Regions from separate parts of the Paenibacillus sp. FSL R10-2199 genome, predicted to be linked through region 3. Evidence: riboswitches for the same ligand, from Rfam matches in the RefSeq annotation. Region 3 holds a riboswitch; each other region holds the start of a gene.
What was found. Region 3 has a riboswitch for cobalamin ahead of NYE33_RS35245 (S-layer homology domain-containing protein). Riboswitches for the same ligand answer to the same signal wherever they lie in the genome.

Region 1 (5,729 bases), 1.1 Mb from region 3:
ACTTATAATATTCTGGTGAGATTCACTTCCCATAACGGAACAGTGTTTAAGTTTGAGGCGGTTCCCGTATCTGTACCTACAGTCACCGGAGGCCAGCTTCCGGCTACCGCGACGCCGTGGTACAACTTGCTTCTCTCCGGATCTCTATTAACCATAATGGGAGGAGTAATCTTATGGAGGAGAAAGCTTCGTGAATAAACGGCACACTGAGCATAAAGTAAAAGCCGGAAAACAGATATACATTATCTCCCTGGGATCAATGATTCTGGGGATCTTGTCTATCTCTTGGGCCCTGATTCATATCCAGGCGCAAACCGTTCCCGTTGATTATAATGAGAATACTGATCGAATCCCAATTCAGGCTGATCTGCGCAATAGTGTAAAGAGCAGCATCGCCGTTCCGGTAGAAGGAAGCGATTCCAGCAGCATACCGCCGCAGGAGGATATCCTTTATCCCATAAGGCCGCTTGAAGGCGATGTTATCGGAAAGCTGAAAATTCCGGCTTTACAGCAAATTCTTCCGATTATACACGGGACAGACGAGGATGAGCTGGAGGAGGGAATTGGACATTTCTCGGAAAGCGTCCTGCCGGGTGAGAATAACAATTCGGTTCTATCCGGACACCGGGATACTGTCTTTGCTAAATTAGGCGAACTGGAAATAGGGAACGAGCTTGTCGTTGATACATCAGCGGGTTCTTTCACCTATAAGATAAGTACTATACGGATTGTTGATAAAGATGATAAAACGATTATTGTACCTACAGACCACGCTGTCCTAACCGTAAGTACCTGCTATCCCTTTCACTTTATCGGCGCGGCTCCCGACCGTTATATTCTCGTCGCAGACCTGATCGCTGAAGTCCGTTCCCCCACAACATGAAGATCTTTCGGCTTACCCTTATCCTTTGACAGCTCGGTGTCAAGGGATTTTTTTGGAGGGAAAACGGGTCTGACCACCCAAAGCAGTACTTTATCCTATGCGCCACTGCAGCGATGGATGGAAGGATTCTTAAGAAACGGTGCACGAGCCACTTAATTTAAAGATTGACGAACCAGCGGAAGCCTGACTATAATATTAATATAAGTGTTAAATGATTAACAAATATATTAACTTAAAGAGGAGCGTTAACTGAAATGGCAGAACGCATTTTACTGAACACTGACATCCGCAAAGGCACAATTAACCGCAACATCTACGGACATTTCGCTGAGCATCTGGGCCGCTGTATTTATGAAGGTATCTGGGTTGGCGAGGATTCACCGATTCCGAACACGAACGGTATCCGTAACGATGTGGTGGAAGCGCTTAAGGAAATGAAGATTCCCGTATTGCGTTGGCCGGGCGGCTGCTTCGCCGATGAATATCACTGGAAGGACGGCATTGGCCCAAGTGAAGAACGCAAGCGCATGATCAATACCCATTGGGGCGGTGCGGTTGAGAACAATCATTTTGGTACACATGAATTCATGCGGCTCTGCGCCATGCTGGAATGTGAGCCGTACATCAACGGCAATGTAGGGAGCGGAACGGTACAGGAGATGTCCGAGTGGGTTGAGTATCTGACCTTTAACGGTGTATCGCCGATGGCTGAGCTGCGCCAGAAGAATGGACAGGAAGAGGCCTGGAGTGTAGCTTACTTCGGCGTGGGCAATGAGAACTGGGGCTGCGGCGGCAATATGCGTCCTGAGTATTATGCTGACCTGTACCGCCAATATCAGACTTATGTGCGCAACTATGGGGATAACAAGATTCACCGGATCGCCTGCGGTGCGAACTCGGATGACTATAACTGGACCGAAGTACTGATGCGCGAAGCCACCCGCTTCATGGATTCGCTTACCCTGCATTACTACACCCTGCCGACTTCGGATTGGGCTAATAAAGGTGCGGCTACCGGCTATGGAACGGATGAATATTTCAACACATTGAAGAAGGCGCTGTTCATGGATGAGCTGGTTACCCGCCACAGTGTCATTATGGACAAATACGATCCGGACAAAAGAGTGGGCCTGATCGTTGATGAATGGGGCACCTGGTATGATGTGGAACCCGGTACGAACCCTGGATTCCTCTACCAGCAGAACACGATCCGTGATGCGCTGGTTGCCGGTCTGACCCTGAATATCTTCCACAAGCACAGCGACCGTGTACGGATGGCGAACATTGCCCAGACTGTAAACGTGCTGCAGGCTGTAATTCTGACCGAAGGCGAGAAAATGCTTCTGACTCCAACCTACCATGTATTCAATATGTATAAAGTACATCAGGATGCGGAGCTGCTGGATCTGACGATCGACAGCCCGGTTTACAGCTATGAGGGCGTGGAGATTCCTGAAGTATCTGCTTCAGCTTCCGTAACAGCAGAGGGCGTCATTCACGTCAGCCTGTGCAACCTGAATCACGCTGCACCGGCAGTATTGCCGCTGGAGCTGCGCGGACTGGCTGGACAGTCAGCAGCCGTAAGCGGCACTACACTTGCAGGGTCTTCCATCGATGCCCACAATACCTTCGGGCAGCCGGAAGCGGTAGTACCGCAGCCGTTCACCGCCTTCCAGCTTGAAGGCGACACGCTTACGGTTGAACTGCCGCCAATGTCGGTGACAGTACTGGCAATTACTCCGGGAGCTTAACGGGAGGGAGCGCAGCATGACTACAACCTCAGCATGCAAGGGATGCCGGGAAGAGTACAAGGTGACGGAAGCGCAGATTGCCCGGATTCTCGCCTCCTCCATGTTCAATCCGGAGAATACAGCCCCGGACGAAGTATACGCCGAGCGGGTTGCCCTATGCGGAGCTTGTCCCAAGCTGCAGGATGGCGTAACCTGCATTGCCTGCGGCTGTATTATACCGGTTGTAGCCCGGCTGAAGGCACGCGGCTGTCCGCTGCCGGGCGGCGGCCTGTGGCAGCCGGTGACTGGTTAAACTGCAAAGCTGTCCTGCAATACACCCGTAACCACAACAGCGGCAGCGGGGGACCTGAGCTTAAGGTCTCCCGCTGCCGCTGTTTGCTGCACCATCCTGTTTGGGTCATTCCGCCAGACTGGCACTTGCCGAAGCATCAACTGCATCTGTATAAAAGAGCTCAAACACAAGATCCTCGTTATAGTTGCCGAACCCCTTGCCGAATAAGGTAAGGCCGCCGATATGCTCCGCATCCTCTTCCACAGAGACCTTGAACGTCCACTGCTTATCACGGATACCGACCTGCTCCAGTGTAACCTCTGACAGCTTCTGACCGTCCATGAACGTGCCCGCCGGAGTAATCCTCAGCTGCTTAAGCAGTCCATATTGGTTGGTGAGCGCAGGCCACCAGGCAGGAGTGTATTTGCCCGGGCTGTCCCCGTAGTCGCCGGGGCTGGTCCAGAAACCGAGCCGCTGTCCGTTCAGTGTGAAGGTGATGTCGGAAGGCCAGTTATTATTGATGGACGGGGCTTCGGAGGCAATCTCCATCGTGATGACCAGCTCCTCAGGCTTCTGGCTGGACAGCAGGAAGTTCGGGATTTTATATTCCACGAATCCTTTGCCGAACCACAGGATGCCTGCATTCACCCGCTCCTGATCCCAGAAATACCGCGGATCGTCAAAGTTGCCGATTACCCGCTCGGTTGTAGATAATCCGCAGGTCGGTTCAATCTGGAAATCAGAGTAGTGGCCCACGGGTATTTCCTTACGGTAGCCTCTGCGCTGTGTTCTGGCTTGTCCAGGGAAAATAATCTCAGCACTCTCGGCGGCCAGTGTACAAATCTTCTGTAGTCCGCTGCGCCCGGGAGCCATGTGGCTGCGGATCAGTCCGGCAGCTTCCAGCTTGCGCACATGCATCGTCATAATGGCACTGCTGAGCTTCAGCGCCCCGGCCAGTTCCTTGACGTTCATAGGCTGTTCGGACAGGAGCCGCAGCATCTGCAGGCGCACAGCACTGGATAACGCTTCGTACACGGGTAAAGATTGGTCGGTTAGATCAAGTTTCATGCGCTGCCTCCACGTTCAGGTTATATAGTTAATAATTATATTACTCAAATGACATTCTTACAAGCAAATGAACGCTGCCTTACAAGCAAATGAATACTGCGCCTCGCAGCCGCTCCAATTTTATCACAGACATGCAGAGCCTGTTCCGCTATGATGTAGGATGGATTAGCGATGTAACAAGGTGCTCTTGCCGGATCAGGCAAGGGATAACAGGGAATCGGGTGCAAGTCCCGAGCGGTCCCGCCACTGTAAGGAAGAGCTGAACTTCATGATGTCACTCGGGGAGAACCCCGGGGAAGACGAAGGATATAGCGCCCGTATTCCAAGCCAGGAGACCTACCTTGATTACGCACACCACGACTCTACGCGGATAGGAGCGGTGTACGGATAGGTTAATGAGATGAAGCGATGTGCCTGCAGGACCGGAGGGAATCTTGAAGATCAAGATCAGAGCCGGTTCAATGTTATGCAGACACAGCGTTGAGCGGCCCATGCGGAGCGACCGGGTGCAGAACCCCTTGTTGGCGCACGGCAGTGCTCTCTATCGAATCATACCTGCGTACATACACTCCCACCCTGAAGGGCGGGAGTTTTTTGGGTTTGCTATATTAAAGAAACTTGGAGGCTGACAAATGAAGAAACGCGGATTTTGGAGTTTTGCGGCGCTGATTGCCGGATTTACAGTGTACTTTATGCTGAATGAACCGGGAACGGCCCAGGCTATGCACATTATGGAAGGGTTTCTGCCGGTAGGCTGGGCCGTGTTCTGGTGGGTGGCGTTCTTACCGTTCTTCATACTCGGGATTATCAGGCTTAGATCGATGACCAGGGAGAATCCGGAGCTGAAGCTGCTGCTCGGTCTGGCAGGGGCGTTCACCTTCGTCTTATCGGCGCTCAAAATGCCTTCCGTTACCGGAAGCAGCTCGCATCCTACAGGTACCGGACTTGGCGCAGTTATGCTGGGACCGTTGCCGATGGGCGTGATCGGCTCGATCGTGCTGTTGTTTCAGGCGCTGCTTCTGGCGCACGGGGGGATCACTACGCTGGGGGCGAATGCGTTCTCGATGGCGGTCGCGGGGCCTTTTGCCGGATATGCAGTCTATAAGCTGATGATGAAGCTGCCGGACCGCGAGAAGCTGGCCTTATTCTGTGCAGCGGCGGTTGCCGATCTGATGACTTATGTAGTGACTTCCTTCCAGCTTGCGGTGGCTTTTCCGGCTGCGGATGGCGGAGTCCTGGCGTCTTTTCTCAAATTCGGGGGGATCTTTGCCGTGACGCAGATTCCGCTGGCCATCAGCGAAGGGCTGCTGACCGTATTATTGTGGAACTGGCTGAAATCGTACAGTCCGAATGAAATGTCGCTCCTGAAACGTAAGGTCAAAGGGGGAAATGCATAATGAGCAATAAATGGAAAAATGGATTGATGCTGCTGGCTGTTGTCCTGCTGTGTGTCTTGCCGCTGCTGTTCGTGAGTGGTGATTTCGGCGGGGCCGATGATGCTGCCGAGGGTGTGATCACAGAGATTAACCCCGAATATGAACCCTGGTTCAAGCCGCTGACCGAGCTTCCGGGTGAGACGGAGAGTATGCTGTTCGCATTGCAGGCGGCGATTGGCGCCGGGGTGATCGGATATTCACTGGGGCTGCTGAAAGGGAAACAAGGCCAGGCGAAGCAGAACAGCATCAGCAAGTGATCAGACGAATTGATGTCCTTTCTTATAATAATGCCTTGAGGCAGCTGTCTCCCATGTGGAAAA
Region 2 (5,729 bases), on a different contig from region 3:
CAGCCATATATCGATGACTGCTTTGCCGTCTACCTCCGCAAATTCATAATCATGGTTGTGATACCCGTACTGCAGGCCTGCTGCACGGACCATCGCGGAGGCCTTCCCCAGGAAGGGAATCACCGCCGTCACATCCTCCATTGAGGGGTTCTGCGGAAGCGGTGCCGAAGGGGTGATCATATATTGTAATCCAAGTTCCTTCGCATATTCAATTTCTTTGGCTAACGCCCGTTCCATGTTATCCAGACTGCTGAAATCCAGGCCCACATGCGCCGAAGGCGCAGCAAGACCCAACCGGTCCAATGTACGGCGCAGTTCTCCTGCAGACACGCCGAAATAACCGGCGAATTCTACCGCCTGATATCCCATCTCCGCAACTTTGCCCAGTGTACCCAGGAAATCGCGCTCCGTCTGGTCACGCAGTGTGTACATTTGAATCCCGATCTGCTGTGAGGCTTTTGCCATGAAAGATCCGCTCCTTATAGGTTGAATCTGATTACAACTACAGGTACTCTTTACTCTCCTTGCAGCTTGCGTTCCACGGATTCCAGCTTGCTGCGGCTCGTAGAAGGCTTGTCACGACGGTCATCAATCTTAAGCGAGGTGGAAACCCGCTGTGCTCCTGACGTAAACGGCGACTCATGCAGCGCTTCTACCGCAGCAAGAATCCGTGCAACCGGTCCTTCAATAATAGTCCCCATCGAAGTAAGCTCATAGGTAATCCCCTCCACGGTCTGCAGCACACGCTGCATATCGGCCACATAGCTGCTGAGACTGGTACTGCCAGTGCCAATCGGAATAACGGTCACTTCGCCAATCGCCATTATGAAATCCCTCCTGCAAGTTTGATGAGTCTGCTCTGTCCTTACTCCTTAATTGTAACCCTTCAGCGCCGCTCCCACAAATACCCATAGCCCCCCCTCTCTATTACTATCTCCCCAGTAAAACTACTAGGATTAGACGCACTCTATTTATGGAGTCTTTGTGGCATCTTTTGGGACAATTTATGACTCATTTAAGGCCATATCCACAGGAAAGTTGTGGATTACCTGTGGACTAACTGTGGATCATCTGTGAGTAAACCTGCGGAACCCGCTCCCCGCGCGGATTCGCAAAAAAATGTTTACAAACACAATATATTGAGTTACTTTTATTTAACAACAACAAAATATAGTAGAAACAGGTGTTTCGCCCTCTTGCTAGGGTTGAAGCTTAATAGGGAAACACGGTGCAAATCCGCTGCGGTCCCGCCACTGTAACCGGATGTTCCAGCTGCCAGACGCCGCTGGAGCAGCATCCTCCGACAACAAGCCACTAAGGGGCTGCGAGGCCCCTCGGGAAGGCGCCGGAGGGCATGCCGGAAGCCAGGAGACCTGCCTGTTTCTGTGGCACCGGTTAGACTCCTGCGAGGAACAGGCGAGGTGCCCGCATGCGGCCTGCACGAGCAGAGTTAGCCTTTCCGTTAATCGGGCCAGAGGCTGCCGATACCTGAGGACGATAGAGTATCGTCCTCAGGTATCGGCTTCTGCGGAAGGTACAAGAACAGGTTCCAGAACAGGACAAGCCCTGTGCCCGTTCGTATTTTCCACATAGACCACCGGCAAATGTCCGCTGTTTCGGATATTTGCAATACGCATTCGGGCATTTCCCGCCTCCCGGCTGGAGATGCCTTTTTACTGATGTCATGGAGCACACGCTTCACGCTTACGATACCGAGAGGAGAGAGCTATACAATGACGCTGCTGGAGAAACGATATAACGAAGGACAAGCTGCACAGGAAGTTCTTTTGGAAGAAGTTATTCATTTGGGACGGGATATTATCGACAGCCGGGATTTGGATCTGCTGCGCGAGAACGCCAACTTGAACGGGGAGAGCTTCTCCGGCAAGATGAGCAAATTCGGCAGTGAATATTCCAAGTGGTACGCCCGCAATTTCACGATGCCGCCACAGCTCGTGCAGGCTATTGAAGATAATGTTGTATATGTACACGACCTGGATCAATATGCCATTGGAACAACTAACTGCATCTTCATCCCGTTTGAACGTCTTCTCCGCGAAGGCTTCAATACCGGCAACGGCAGCGTCCGCCCTCCGAATTCGATTATGACGGCTATGTCGCTGGTGGCGATTATTTTCCAGTCCCAGCAGAATGCCCAGTACGGCGGCGTATCCGCCAACAAGCTGGATTACGATCTGGCGCCTTATGTCACTAAATCCTTCGCTAAGCTGTTCCGCAAAGGAATGGAATACTTCGAGGAAGGTACAGCCGGCGAAGCGCTCGGCGAGGTCACTATGACCCGCAGCGATCTGGAAGAGAAGTATCCGCGTGCCTTCCGTTTCGCCCTGAAAGAGACAGAAATTGAAACCCTTCAGGCTGCGGAGAGCATGGTACATAACCTGAATACCATGTCCAGCCGCTCCGGCGGCCAGATTCCTTTTACCAGCATCAACTACGGAACCTGCACCTCTCCGGAGGGCCAGCTCGTGATTAGCTCCCTCTTAACTGCTACTATGAACGGACTTGGCAGCGGAGAAACACCGGTGTTCCCGATTCAGATCTTCAAGTGCAAACAGGGTGTCAACCAGCAGCCTGGTGATCCTAACTATGAGCTGTTCCTGAAAGCGGCAGAGTGCTCTGCACGCCGGCTGTATCCGAACTTCGCCAATCTGGATGCTCCGCTGAATATGCAGTACTACGATCCAACCGATCCGGATACTGAATTTGCTACGATGGGCTGCCGGACACGTGTTCTGGGCGACCGCTTCGGGCGCAATCACTGCTCGGGCAAAGGCAACCTTTCATTCAATACGCTTAACCTTGTACGTCTTGGTCTGGCTTACGGCACAGTAACCGGCCGCCGCCTTGCCGCTGATGAGGAAGGCTTCTTCGAAGATCTTAATCATTATATGGATGTTGCGCTGGACGGCCTGTTGCACCGGTTCCGCATTCAGGCTTCCCAGAAAGCCAAAGCCTCCGATTTCATGATGCGTGAAGGCGTCTGGGAAGGCGGCGAACAGCTTGCACCGGAAGACAGCGTAGGTGAACTGCTGAAGCACGGCAGCCTGTCCCTTGGTTTCATCGGTATGGCCGAGTGCATGAAGGCTATGTACGGCAAACACCATGGCGAAGATATGGAGGTCCATGCCAAGGCAGTGGCCATTGTCCGCCACATGCGTGAATACTGCGACCGCAAGAGCGAGGAGCTGGATCTGAACATTACTCTATTCGCTACGCCTGCCGAAGGTCTCTCCGGCAAATTCACCAAGATAGACCGCAAGGTTCTCGGTTCCATTCCGGGTGTAACGGACCGTGAATACTATACGAATTCATTCCACATTCCGGTCTATTACGACCTGAGCGCAGCCAAGAAGATCAGCCTGGAAGCTCCATTCCATGAATATTGCAACGCCGGAGCAATCTCTTATGTAGAGCTGAACGGCAATGCCCGCAGCAACCCTGCAGCTTTCGTCAAAATCATCAAATACGCGCTGGAGCAGGACATCAGCTATTTCAGCATCAACCACCCGATTGACCGCTGCTCCGGCTGCGGCCACGAAGGTGTAATCGGCACGAATTGCCCATCCTGCGGCGCTCATGAAGATACAACGCATATCCGCCGGCTGCGCCGGGTAACCGGATATCTGACCGGCGACTATCAGACCCGCTTCAATGCCGCCAAGCAAGCCGAAGTACGGGACCGCGTTAAGCATCTATGAACATCTGCGGATATTATCCGGAGTCGATCAATGAAGGAGAGGGATTGCGGGCGGTCCTCTTCTTCAGCGGATGCCGCCACCGCTGCCCCGGATGCTTCAACCCTAAGACCTGGAACTTCAATTATGGAGAGGTCTTCACTCCGGAGCGCAGGCGCGAGATTATCACCGAGATAGCAGACAATCCGCTGCTGGACGGCTTGACGCTGGCAGGCGGGGACCCTTTTTTCTCGGCAGAGGGAGCGGCTGACTTCATCCATGAGCTCCGCGCCGAGCTGCCGGGCTTCCCGGTCTGGATCTATACCGGTTATACGTACGAGGAGCTGACCGCTTCCCCCGGTTCGCCGGAATGGAAGCTGCTGGCCCTGTGCCAGGTGGTCATTGACGGACGATTTGTAGAGGAACTCAAAGACACTACTCTCCCCTACCGGGGAAGCAGCAACCAGCGGATTATAGATATCCCGGCAAGCCTTGCCGGAGATAAGGTTATACTTTGGGAGCCTGCGCTAAGCTTTCAAAGGGCATAAATCACGGTAAAAGCCGGGCTTACACCCAGCAAAAAGGGCACTAAACTACCGCATTCCGGTGGTTTAGCGCCCTTTTATGTTCCTCAGGAGGTAATATCTTACGCCTACTCTCCCGACTTACGTGCCGCCTTATGCGCTGTCTCATCCGCCAGCTCTTCCAGCACGCTGTTCAGCCGCAGCTTCAGCTCCTCGGCCAGCTCAACGACACCCTGGTCGTTGCGCACAGCCTGTGAGTCTACCGCGTAGACTCCGCCAAGAATATGCCGGGCGCCCAGCACAGACAGCACCGGCTTCAGCGCATAGTCGATCGCGAGCAGATGGGCCAGACTACCGCCCATGAAGAGCGGCAGCACGATTTTGCCGGCCAGCCCTTTTTGCGGAACCAGATCCAGGAAGGTCTTCAGCACTCCCGTATAGGAAGCTTTGTACACCGGACTGACGATGATCACCGCATCCGCTTCAGCCACCAGACCATTCGCTTTGACGATGGCTTCGCTCTCGAACCTGGTATGAATCAGATCCTCCGCCGGAAGCTCCGCTACATTAATCCGTTCCACTTCATACCCGCGTTCCCGCAGATCCCCCTCCGCATATTCGATCACCGCATTGATTCGGGATACCAGGGATGGCGTACCGTTAATTACCACTATTTTGGCCACTTCCGCACCTCTTCCGTCCGCTTTTATAAGATATGCCGGGCTGCTGTGCCGGACACAAATACTTTAAATTAGTAATAATCCTAGCAGAGTACAGGGAATATTGTCAAACCTCAAATGTGCTTGCAACCCGGCCCTTCTCTGGTTATAATAAACGGCAAACCTATATCCCGACCAGGCCAATGACCGGCATCCAACCGCGAGGCGTCTGCGACCGGAGCAGTTCTCCTGTTCCCTAAGTTTACCGGGTTTCGCCCGTTACCGCGAAGACCAAAGAGGGCCTTATTCCGCGCTTTACAGCTATTTATCGGAATTAGGTCAACCTGGGTGGCACCGCGAGCTGACGCTCCTCGTCCCATGGATGAGGGCGTTTTTTGCATTTTTTTAACACAAAAGGAGCGATAGCGGCATGCTGGACATGAACTGGATCAGGGAGAATGCGGACATTGTACGGAAGACGGCGGAGTGGAAAAAGGTAGCGTTCCCGCTTGCGGAGCTGCTGGAATGGGATGACCGGCGGCGGAAGGCCCGCCGGGAAACAGAGCAGCGCCGGGCGGACCGGAACGCGCTGACCAAAGAGGTTGAGCGGCTGCTGCGGCAGGGCGACGGTGCAGGCGGAGAACAAGCGAAAGAGCAGGTGCGGGAGATCAATGCCCAGCTGACCGCGCTGGAGGCGGAGTTGTTGGAGGCGGAGCGCCGCTGCGGCGAGCTGCTGCTGCTCGCGCCGAACCCCATATCGGCCGATACGCCGATCGGGCCGGATGACAGCGCGAATGTGGAGCTGCGGCGGCATGGCGCGCCGCCGGTGTTCGGCTTCAGCGCGCGTGACC
Region 3 (5,729 bases):
AGCAGCATCAGTAGCATCAGCAGCATCAGTAGCATCAGTAGCATCAGTAGCATCAGTAGCATCAGTAGCATCAGTAGCATCAGTAGCATCAGTAGCATCAGTAGCATCAGTAGCATCAGTAGCATCAGTAGCATCAGTAGCATTTTAAATCATCGGCTCAATCCGGGAAAGCATGCCTTCCCGAGCGAAACTCCACAAAACATTCCTCCGCCGGAACAGTAAATGGATTTATGACACTTGTTTATCCTATACGGACTTCACTGCCGATCCTAGTTGGATTAATGACACTTAATTCTGCCCCTAGCCGGGTCATTCGCTAATTCATGCGAGATTAAGTGTTGTTTTTCCAACTACGCCGCCATATCGGGAGATTTACAGGGAACTAAGTGACATTTTTCCACTTATATATCCCACCAGCACCCCGCACTATCGCTTTATTAGGCTGCTCCATGCAAAATCTTGCAGAAAATACAACTTAACTCCCTTAATCCTTAGGCATTCGGAAGGATTGTTGTATTAAATACAACAATCTTCCCGCTACAACGCTTGTTAGAAGAGAAATGCTGCCTTTTGTACAACAATTTCCGATTATAGCCGCGATCTTGATTGAAATGTTGTATTATGTGCAGGATTTTAAACAAGCATTCGGATTCCCACCCCAAACGCGGGTTAAAATCATGAGATTCTTGCCCCAGCAGCTCTACAATTCAAATTTCACTGCCGTGAAGACTAAGTTATATATTCATATTTAAGGTTTAGCTTATCTAGGATCTTTTCTTCATCAAGGCTCTTCTTCCTTGACCCATATCCTTCCTATGGCAATCTAACCGCTACAGCAGCGGCCATTTCTCTGGTTACAGCTGTGGCAGGAGCGAATTCGCCGCCGGTACCGCTCATAATTCCAAGTGCGGTTACAGTACGTACCGCCGTTAATGCGTAGGCGCTGATCTGGTCTTCATCGGTGAATTTTCCGGTTCCGGCTGCTGCCGAAGCTTCGTCCAGCTTCAAGGCTCTCACGATCATTACAGCCATATCCTGGCGGGTAACGGGGCCGTCCGGTTTGAAGGCTGTGCCTGCTACTCCGCTGACAATTCCCAGTTCCTTCGCTTTGTTCACTGCTCCATAATACCACGCATCCGCCTTAACATCACTGAAACTCTGGGCTGACGATGCCGCAGACGGCTCGTTGCCGGTCAATCTAAGCAGCAGTGCCGCAAATTCAGCGCGGGTAATATTCTGCTTCGGTGCGAACACGAGGCTGCTCTCACTGACACCGCCCATCAGCTTGCGGTCATAGGCCGTGTACACTGACTCCAGCGCCCAAGGCGAGATTGACTTCACATCGGTAAAAGCAGCACGGTCAGCCGCAGCAGAAGCCACGGTCAGCGGCTGCGAATAGCGGACTACCGCAGGTGTGCTGTCTTTGAGATATCCGGTAACGGTAATCGTATATTTATTCGCTGGCAGGCCGCCGGCAACAACAGCTGAACCCGCAGCATCCGTAACAGCAGTTTTACCGCCGATGGATACCTGAACCCCTGCGGCTGGCGAGGATACCGGGTCGGAAGTGAAGGTCGCTTCATTCCATACCCACTGCTTTTGAGTTACTTTTACAGTAATATCTTGTCCAGGCTGCGGCTGTGCAGGGGAGACCGTCACGGACTCTACCACCTGTGTGTTATCCCCGCCATAATAGACAAGCACGCGGTCATTCTCCGCAAGAAGGAAATCACCCATGCCTACACTTGGATAGATCCACGCTCCACCGCGGGCTACAACATACATCCACCCGTCATAGCCGCCAAAAGCACCCGCAGTTACGCCGCCGATTCCCGTCACGTAATTGCCAGCTTCATTGACCAGGGCCACCTTCTTCGCCGCCGCTGCCTTCTCCAGTGCTTGAAGTACATTTCCCGCATATACAGTGCCTTCTGCCAGGGTTCCGTTAGGGCTCTCAATGGCAACGGACACACTAACCTGAGGACTCTTCACAGGTGAATTGCTAAGATCATAGAGCTTGCTGCCTGTGCTGAAAAGCTTGTAAGCTACCAATGCTTCCAGTGCCTGCTCTGTCGAGAGCTGATTGTAGCTTCCCCCCGCTGTATGAGCGAACCCGCCATCTGCTGCACTATAGCTAAGAAGCTTACTGACAAGGTTTACATTGCCTACGGTATACTCCGCCCCTGCCGGGTCAATGCCAAAGGAGGACAGACCAATAATGGCTTGAGCGACACTCTCGCTGCTGTCACCATAGCCGCCGTTCTTGTCCTGTGCAGTCGCCAGCCAGGCTGCCGCCCGCTGTCCTGCGGTATTGACTGCCGGATCATCCTTATGTCCTGCCAGCACAGTAAGCACCATCGCCGTCATGTCCGGATCACTAGCCCCCGTAGTCAGAGTGAAGCCTCCGTCAGTGTTCTGCTTGGACAGGATCTCAGCCAGCAATTTAGCTGGGGTCCATTTCGCATTGTCAGGCATAGTATAAGTTCCGGAATCAAGCGCCAGCAGTACATAGGCTGCGTTGTTCAGCGTCTGGCCGGTAATTTTATCGTTATTGTAGAGCTTCTCAATCAGATTGTAGCCGGCAACATCCGCCGGATTCCCGCCAAGCGCCCTAACCGCAAGCGTAATCCGCGCATAGTCCGTAGCTCTGGCGTAGACACCCTTGGCTGCGGCTACTTTACTCTCAAGCGCCTTTAAATAACTATCCGGAACCTTATAGCCCGCCTGCGCTAGGCCGATGGCCTGCCAGTCGGACTGGACTCCGGCCTTCAGCACAAACTCCGAAGTGGCATAGACTGCCTCAGCTACGCTAACTGCTGTGCCTGAAGGTAGAGATGCCGCGTTATTCCCAGTGCTCGCAGCCGTCTCTGCAAAAGCCTGTCCCGCCGGAGCTACAGCCGCTCCCAGAACCGCGAACATCATGACAACGATCAGACCCAGCCGGATAAACTTGGATGATAAATTGTTCTTCATTGCTTGACCTCTTTCTGTGAATAGAATGGTATAGATGAATCCTGCGTCCTCCGCTGATGCGGGTGCAACATAAAGACCGCCCTGTACAGGGCGGCCGGGGAAGGATACAATACATGCAGCTGATATGAAGTTTCCCTCACACAGCCACTGCTTATATTTGCACCTGTTCCGCATTCTTACCCCCGAAGAATAGAAACAACAACGAAAAAGGCAGGTCTCCTGGCTTAAGCTTCATTGCTTCCCCCGCCTTCCCATCCTATTATCAGACAGTGGCTTCTCAGGAGTCGCTCCGCATTTACAGTGGCGGGACCGCACCGGACTTGCACCGGACTTCCCTTTTAAGCAGATTACAATCGTAGAACCGGCATGGGTATCTGTTGCATGACTACGCCTGTTTCTACGGAAATCCGCACCTTTTTCCAAAGCTTATTAAATTTGAATATTCACAAACAATCATATCTACTATTCCCCTGTATGTCTATAGACAAGCTGTTTCAATTATAGGCACAACCGGCCCCTTCCGCACAAAAAGTCCTGAACAACACTCGCCGCATTCTCCCGGCATATCATGCTGTTCAGGACTTAAATAGTGATGCTTCCGCTTCCGGCAAGAGCCGGCAGCTGGTTGATTGTATTATGTACAACAGAATGGGAATAAAAGGCGGCCATAATGCATTCTGCTGTATTTAGTACAATTGATTTTGGAATATACCCCTTATAAGCTCTAAAATCCGGATTCTAATGTACCAAATACAATAGAACGCATAATAGGGCTGATTATTCCTGATTTGAGTGTACAAAGTACAATGACCTCTCTGCCAGCTTACGCGGAAGCACCGTTGATGAAATGCCGGACTTCTCTTACATCCGGCTTCGCCCAATTCAGGCTCTCACCCAATCATTCCGCATCCGTGTCCGGGCTGGCGGAAGGAGTGGGGCCGGTGCCGGGTGTAGTCTCCGGAGTAGTGCTCGGGGTACTTCCCAGAATGCTCCCCGGACTAGCCTGTAGCTTCAGCGTATAGATTCCCGCAGTGATCACATCACCCGCGGCCAGCTTTGCGCCCGGCTCCAGCTCCACCGTCACTTCATATACGCGCGCAGGTGTTCCTGCGCCCGATGCGCCCGCCGCCGGGGAGGCTTCGGCTTCATCAGAGCCGCCGCTATTTCCAGCGGCTGCATTTCCGGTCGCCCCGCCGTCAGTCCCGACGGCTCCCTCATCAGAGCCGCCGTCATTTCCGGCGCCCGATGCACCCGCCGCCGGGGAGGCTTCGGCTTTATCAAAGCCGCCGCTATTTCCAGCGGCTGCATCCCCATTCGCACCGCCGTCAACTCCGGCGGCCAGGCAACTGCTCGCAGTTGCTGCAACCTTGTAAGTGTCCGCAACGTTATTACCGGACATCACGATGATCTCCGCCGGGTTAAAGGCGGAGCATTCCGCCACAGAGGCAAAGCTGAACACCAGCTTGACGCCTGCCTCCCCGCTGCTTTCAGCCCCGCCAGCATTCCCGCTGCCTGCCTCCCCGCCGCCTTCAGCCCCGCCAGCATTCCCTGTACCTTCTGTTCCACCATTTCCGGTTCCTGTGCTTGTCCCGGCACCTGCCACTCCGCCAACCAGCCGTACAGAGACCGGGCCTTGCTCTTGCCCATCCGCATTGTGGATATCACCCCGAATCGGGCTCACAGTCGGCTGCGGTGCAGCGGTATCCGCATCCGGCCGCAGCCAGCTGATAGCGATGATGGCTATGATCAGTACGATCCCAAGCACGCTGCCGGAGATCAGGATCTGAAATCGGCTGCGGCTGACCCACCGCGCCAGCGGCGAAGCCAGCTGGGAGCGGGCTTCATTATAGACATTCTGCATGGCGGGCGTTGCAGCCGAGCTATAGCTTTTGCGGAAATCACGGTTCTTGAACGCCTCGCGGTCGTTCTTCAGGAAATACTTCAGCACCGCCCGCCGGTAATTCGGCCACAGCTTCTTGCTCGAGATGGTGAACAGCCGGTTATGCTGCGACCAGGCCAGGAAACGGTAAACCGTTTCCTTATCATTGCCCGCTTTGCGTGCCACCAGCTCCAGCAGCGCATCGTAATCAAGCGGACCGCCCTCACGTTCACTGCTGTGGTAGAAGGCCAGCGGCAGCCGTTCGAACGGCTCGATGCTCCGCGACTCCTTCAGCCAGCGTCCTCCGAGCAGCTGTACATCATCCAGCTCCCGGGGAGACAGACCGGCGAAAATCTCCTCGTCCGGCTTCTCCTCCCCGAACCAGCGGTACGCAGCGCGCAGCGCATTCGCTTTACGCTTAGCGATTGCATCCAGCGGCGGCTGCCAATCCGCCGTATCCCGGTAGCGCAGGAAGGAAATCTCCAGCAGCTGCTCCATCGTCAGCTCGTCCAGCGAGATCCGGTTCAGCAGGAAGCGGTCGGCAACGGTTCCCAGCTCCTGCAGCAGTGACAGCGCTTCAGCATGTACACCGCCGCCTCTGCGGCGTTCTTTCTCGGCCTTCTGCACCGACTCATGAACCGATGCCACCGCCGCCACCGGATCATTGTCCCGCTGCAGCTTCTCCAGCAGATATTCCTTGACGGTATCGCGCACGAAAGCCTGCTGAAGCGCCTCCGGAAGGAAACGGCCCCAATGCGCCACGAACCGCAGAATATCCGCCGATTTCGGCGCGTCAGCCAGCCGGGATTCCATATAAGGCTCCAGCAGCGCTTTGCGGAAGATAGGCTGGGCCAGCACTCTTTTGAAGAAGGCCGCA

Region 1: it holds a riboswitch for cobalamin, as region 3 does, so the genes downstream of both, NYE33_RS30555 (energy-coupling factor ABC transporter permease) here and NYE33_RS35245 (S-layer homology domain-containing protein) in region 3, are expected to answer to the same signal.
Region 2: it holds a riboswitch for cobalamin, as region 3 does, so the genes downstream of both, NYE33_RS01660 (anaerobic ribonucleoside triphosphate reductase) here and NYE33_RS35245 (S-layer homology domain-containing protein) in region 3, are expected to answer to the same signal.

What each region holds. Positions count from the first base shown of each region.
Region 1 covers NZ_JBBOBO010000002.1:592,026-597,754, reverse strand. The annotation lists gene NYE33_RS30580 (ice-binding family protein) at 1-198, shown strand, start outside; gene NYE33_RS30575 (class D sortase) at 191-883, shown strand; gene NYE33_RS30570 (alpha-N-arabinofuranosidase) at 1,138-2,634, shown strand; gene NYE33_RS30565 (DUF6171 family protein) at 2,651-2,926, shown strand; gene NYE33_RS30560 (ArsR/SmtB family transcription factor) at 3,032-3,973, opposite strand; cobalamin riboswitch at 4,136-4,331, shown strand; gene NYE33_RS30555 (energy-coupling factor ABC transporter permease) at 4,606-5,370, shown strand; gene NYE33_RS30550 (energy-coupling factor ABC transporter substrate-binding protein) at 5,370-5,666, shown strand; gene cbiQ (cobalt ECF transporter T component CbiQ) at 5,663-5,729, shown strand, end outside.
Region 2 covers NZ_JBBOBO010000001.1:379,684-385,412, forward strand. The annotation lists gene NYE33_RS01645 (sugar phosphate isomerase/epimerase family protein) at 1-465, opposite strand, end outside; gene NYE33_RS01650 (MTH1187 family thiamine-binding protein) at 516-824, opposite strand; cobalamin riboswitch at 1,165-1,395, shown strand; gene NYE33_RS01655 (hypothetical protein) at 1,512-1,637, opposite strand; gene NYE33_RS01660 (anaerobic ribonucleoside triphosphate reductase) at 1,734-3,719, shown strand; gene nrdG (anaerobic ribonucleoside-triphosphate reductase activating protein) at 3,716-4,243, shown strand; gene ssuE (NADPH-dependent FMN reductase) at 4,348-4,902, opposite strand; gene serS (serine--tRNA ligase) at 5,309-5,729, shown strand, end outside.
Region 3 covers NZ_JBBOBO010000002.1:1,700,118-1,705,846, forward strand. The annotation lists gene NYE33_RS35240 (hypothetical protein) at 1-44, opposite strand, end outside; gene NYE33_RS35245 (S-layer homology domain-containing protein) at 814-2,973, opposite strand; cobalamin riboswitch at 3,166-3,354, opposite strand; gene NYE33_RS35250 (GAP1-N2 domain-containing protein) at 3,872-5,729, opposite strand, start outside.